DNA from 2 places in the Streptomyces fractus genome. Region 2 is predicted to be linked to the other one. Evidence: riboswitches for the same ligand, from Rfam matches in the RefSeq annotation. Region 2 holds a riboswitch; the other holds the start of a gene.

Region 1 (2,376 bases), 2.0 Mb from region 2:
CCGGTGATCCGGCCCGTGTCCCGCAACCGGCCGGTCTCCAGCAACTCCCGTGTCAGGCGCGTGAGTTCCGTCCGCAAGTCGGGCCGGGATCTCAGGAGTTGAGCCGCCGATCCGACGAGTGCGGACGCGGAGTTGCCGGCCAGGAGGCGCGGCGCCACCTTGACGGTGAGGCCGTTCTCGACCCGCTCCAGGACGCCGTCGACCTCCGCGTGGATGGCCTCGGCGAGGGACGGGAGTTCCGCCGCGCGTCGTCCCTCGGGGCGGGGGAGGCGGAGGGCCGAGCCGTCCCCGGACCACTCCACCGTGCGCATCGTCGGCACGATCCCGTGGACGAGCGCGCAGGCGAGGACCGGTGACCAGAGGCGGGCCGCGAGTCCCAGGTGTGCGATGGAGACGCCGATGCGGGGTTCGGCTGTCGCGTAGCGGTCGTTGACCGTCCGGGCTCGTTCGGCGAGACCGGCGCGGGTGAGCGGTGCGTCGGGAAGCCGCCGCGTCGCGGTGGTGTCGAGGGCGAAGAATCCGCCGAGTCGCGACGCCACGTCGTGCAACGCCTCGGTGACGTGTTCCGACGGCACCTCGTTCATGAGGTCCTGACCCGTCGCGGCGCGTCGGCGCGGCACACGACCACGTGGCGGGGAACTGCCTGGTCCGTGACGGTGACGGTGACGGTGACGGGGGCCAGTATTTCGGCGAGGCGTTCAGCCATGCCGCATCCTCCCTCTCGCCGGGGAGTTCCGCCCCGGATCGCTTCGAGGAGGCGACGGCGTGAGTCTCCTGGCTCTCGGGTCCGCGCTCGTCCCGGCCTTCCCGCCCCGCGGGGCAGTGGCTCTTCCGGGATCCGCTCGCCGATCACAGTGGCGGTACCGCACCGGATTCGCACCGGTTTCCTCGGGCCGCCGTCGCCCGTGTTCACGGACATCATGCCATCGCGTCGCCGCCCGGGCCGCGTGGGGCGGAGTGGGCCGCGTGGGCCGCGTGGCCAACTCCCCTGAACGCCACCCCACTTTGCCTCGCCTTTGCCTTTTGCCCTTCACTGCGTACTATCGCCAGGTCATCGCCGCGACGGGAGACAGGAAGCCGGTGCGAATCCGGCACGGTCCCGCCACTGTGACCGGGCAGCGCGAGTCAGCGCTGCCCGGGAGTCAGGTCACTGACCCGTCGCGGGCCCATTCCGAGGAGCGCGGACTCCGCAGGAGGCTTCACGTGTACGACGGTCCGAACCGTCCCCATGCCCTCTCACTCCCCCATGCCCTGCCACGACCCCGTGCGCGACGGCGGCGCCTCGTCGTGCGCGTCGCCGCCGTCGTCGCCGCGCTGTCGACGACGACGGTGCTCGCCGCCGGCTGCGGCCCGTCCGGGCCGGCCTCCGAGCACGCCGACGGCCCGCAGTCGTCGATCACAAAGGGCTTCCCTGTCACCATCGACGACTGCGGCGTCAAGACGACGTACGACAAGCCGCCGTCCCGCGTGGTGACCATCCATCAGCATCCGGCGGAACTCATGCTCGCCCTCGGCCTGAAGGACCGCATGGTCGGCACGTCGTTCCCCGACTCCGCCGTCCTGCCGAGCCTGCGCAAGGACTACGAGTCCGTTCCCCAACTGGCCGCGCGAGCACCCTCGTTCGAGAAGGTCCTCGAATCCGAACCCGACTTCGTCTACGGCGGCTACTCCAGCGCGTTCGACGAGAAGGAGGGCCGCTCGCGCAAGGCGTTCGCCGACGCGGGCATCGACACGTACCTCAACCGCGAGTACTGCGGCGAGAAGAACGTGACCATGCGGGACACCTACGCCGAGATACGTGCCATCGGCAAGATCTTCGGGGTCTCCGACCGCGCCGACGCCCTCGTGTCCGACCTGCGCGCACGGGTCGCCGAGGCGAACGCCGCCGTGCGGGGCGAGCCGGCCGTCCCCGTGTTCGTGTACGACAGCGGCGACAAGTCCGCCTTCACCGCCGGCGGCAAGGGCCTCGGCACGCAGCTCATCCACCAGGCGGGCGGTCGCAATGTCTTCGCCGATCTGGACGACGTGTTCGGCGACGTCTCCTGGGAGCAGGTGGTCGCCCGCAGGCCGGAGGTCATCGCGATCTACGACTACGCGGGCGACAAGAGCGTCGAGCAGAAGAAGCGGTACCTGCTCGCGCAGCCCGCGCTCGCGGACGTCCCGGCCATCAAGCACGAGCGGTTCGTGGTGCTGCCGTTGACCGCGACGTTGGTCGGGGTCCGGTCCGCGTACGCGGTGGAGGGCCTGGCGCGCGGGCTGCACCCGGAGAGCTTCAAGTGAGGGCGCCCGTGGTGGCCGACGAGCAAGCGACGGACGTGCGGCGGCGACGCCCGGGACAGGGAGCGCGCCCAGGACAGGGGGCTCTCCTGGGACAGG
Region 2 (2,376 bases):
CCTCCGCGGGTCTCGTCTCCCTCGCGCACGGCACGAACGACGCGCAGAAGACGATGGGCATCATCACCCTCGCCCTGATCACCGGCGGCGTCATCGCGCCCGACGCCGACCCGCCGATGTGGGTCATCATCTCGGCCGGCATGGCCATCGCCCTCGGCACCTACCTCGGCGGCTGGCGCATCATCCGCACCATGGGCAAGGGCCTCACCGAACTCGCCCCGCAGCAGGGCTTCGCGGCGCAGACCAGTGCGGCGACCGCGATCCTCGCCTCCTCGCACCTGGGCTTCTCCCTCTCCACCACGCAGGTCTGCTCCGGCGGTGTGATGGGCGCGGGCCTCGGCCGCAAGGGCGGCGTGGTCCGCTGGTCGACCGCCACCCGGATGTTCATCGCGTGGGGCCTGACCCTGCCGGCCGCCGGTCTGGTGGGCGCGGGCGCCGAGTTCCTGACCAAGCAGGGCCCGTGGGGCGTCGGCCTCACCGCCGCGCTGCTCCTGGCCGGCTGCGCGGTGATCTGGAAGCTGTCGCGCCGCAACTCCATCGACCACACCAACGTCACGGCGGACGAGCCGCACGCCGAGCCCGTGCAGGAGGCTCCGGGTGTCGTGACGGCCGCGATCGCCTCGGTCACCCCGCCGCCGGCGGGCACGGTCGAGCCGGCCGGGTCCGAGGCGAAGATCCCCGCCCAGCCGAAGGCCGGAGCGGTGAGCGACCCCGCGCGCCCCGCCGGCGTCACGCTGTAGTCAGCGCTGTAGTTCAGAAGGAAGCAGGGCAGGAATGAACATCGACTGGGCGGCCCTCGGCACCGTCTTCGGCGTCTCTCTCGTGGTCACCGTGGCCCTCGTCGGCCTGTTCACCCTCGGCATCGTGGGACTCTCCAAGCGGGAGTCGGCGGGGCGTGACGGTGGCTCGGCGGCGGTCGCGACGTCCGGGGCGTATGTCTGCTTCGCGCTGTGCGCGGCGGCCGTGGCCTACGGGATCTATCTGATCGTGGCCTGACCCGGCACAGGGCACGGCGCACGGCTCACGAAGGCGGGGTGCGGGACGTTCGGCGTCCCGCACCCCGCCTTCGTACGTCTCAACAGCAAGTTGACGTGCCAACTCGGAGCGTGGTGGACTTCCCCCGCCATATACGGCAGCAGTTGAGGAAGCCGGTGCGAATCCGGCGCGGTCCCGCCACTGTGAACCCCCGGCCGACAGGCCTCGGGTGAGCCAGGAACTCTCGCTGCCGGTCTCGTCGAACCAGGGCGTGGACACCCTGAGTGAGGACACTTAACCGCCATGTTCGCCCCGCGCGGCGCCTGGCGGCACGAGCGCGTGTACGCGTGTGGTGCCGCCGCCGGAATGCTCGTCGACCTTCTTCTTGGCGATCCGCGCCGTGGGCACCCCGTCGCCGGATTCGGTCGCGCCGCCGCGGCCGTCGAGCGTGGGCTGTGGCGGGACCACCGTGGCGCGGGCGCCCTGCACACCGTCGTGTGTGCCGGTGGCGCCGCCGGCCTCGCGGCTGTCGCCTCCCGTCTCGTACGCCGCTCCCCCGCCGCCTCCGTCGCGCTGACGGCCGCCGCCACCTGGGCCGTCGTCGGCGGCACCTCGCTGGGTCGCGAGGCCCGTGGCGTGGCGGCCGCGCTCGAGGCCGGGGACGTGGAGCGCGCGCGGGAGCTGCTGCCCCGGCTGTGCGGCCGTGACCCGCAGGGGCTCGACGCCGACGGGGTCGCGCGCGGCGCCGTCGAGTCCGTCGCCGAGAACACCTCCGACGCCGTCGTGGGCGCGCTCGTGTGGGGTGCGCTCGGCGGGGTGCCTGGCCTGGTCGCGTTCCGCGCCGTGAACACGCTCGACGCGATGGTCGGGCACAAGTCCGTGCGGTACCGGCGGTTCGGCTGGGCCTCGGCCCGCCTCGACGACGTGGCCGGCTGGCCGGGGGCGCGGCTGACCGGCGCTCTCGCCGTGGTCGCGGGTGGCCGGCCCCGCGAGGCGCTCGCCGCGTGGCGGGCGGACGCCGGGCGGCATCCGAGCCCGAACGCCGGTGTCGTCGAGTCCTCCTTCGCGGGGGCGCTCGGGGTGCGGCTCGGCGGGACCTTGGCGTACGGCGGGCGGGTCGAGCACCGGCCGGTGCTGAACGCGGCGGGGCGGTCGGTCGAGGTGCGTGATGTGGATCGGGCCGTGCGGCTGTCACGGCGGGTGTCTCTGTTGGCGTTGGGAGTCTGTGTGGGTGCGCGACTGGTACGGGGCCGGGTTCTGGCTCGGGGGCGTCGATGACGGGCGGGGGGCTCCTCGTCGCGGGGACCACCTCCGACGCCGGGAAGAGTGTCGTCACCGCGGGGATCTGCCGGTGGCTGGTGCGGCAGGGCGTGAAGGTGGCGCCGTTCAAGGGGCAGAACA

The links. Region 2 has a riboswitch for cobalamin ahead of ACP4E5_RS33840 (cobalamin biosynthesis protein). Riboswitches for the same ligand answer to the same signal wherever they lie in the genome.
Region 1: linked by a shared signal. The riboswitch ahead of ACP4E5_RS43100 (ABC transporter substrate-binding protein) and the one ahead of ACP4E5_RS33840 (cobalamin biosynthesis protein) in region 2 are both predicted to bind cobalamin.

The regions. Positions count from the first base shown of each region.
Region 1 covers NZ_JBMYHI010000002.1:9,015,845-9,018,220, reverse strand. Annotated here, with positions in the region: gene ACP4E5_RS43110 ((2Fe-2S)-binding protein) at 1-584, opposite strand, end outside; gene ACP4E5_RS43105 (hypothetical protein) at 581-706, opposite strand; cobalamin riboswitch at 768-890, opposite strand; cobalamin riboswitch at 1,032-1,173, shown strand; gene ACP4E5_RS43100 (ABC transporter substrate-binding protein) at 1,204-2,280, shown strand; gene ACP4E5_RS43095 (FecCD family ABC transporter permease) at 2,367-2,376, shown strand, end outside.
Region 2 covers NZ_JBMYHI010000002.1:7,036,153-7,038,528, reverse strand. Annotated here, with positions in the region: gene ACP4E5_RS33850 (inorganic phosphate transporter) at 1-740, shown strand, start outside; gene ACP4E5_RS33845 (hypothetical protein) at 775-996, shown strand; cobalamin riboswitch at 1,095-1,240, shown strand; gene ACP4E5_RS33840 (cobalamin biosynthesis protein) at 1,279-2,253, shown strand; gene ACP4E5_RS33835 (cobyric acid synthase) at 2,250-2,376, shown strand, end outside.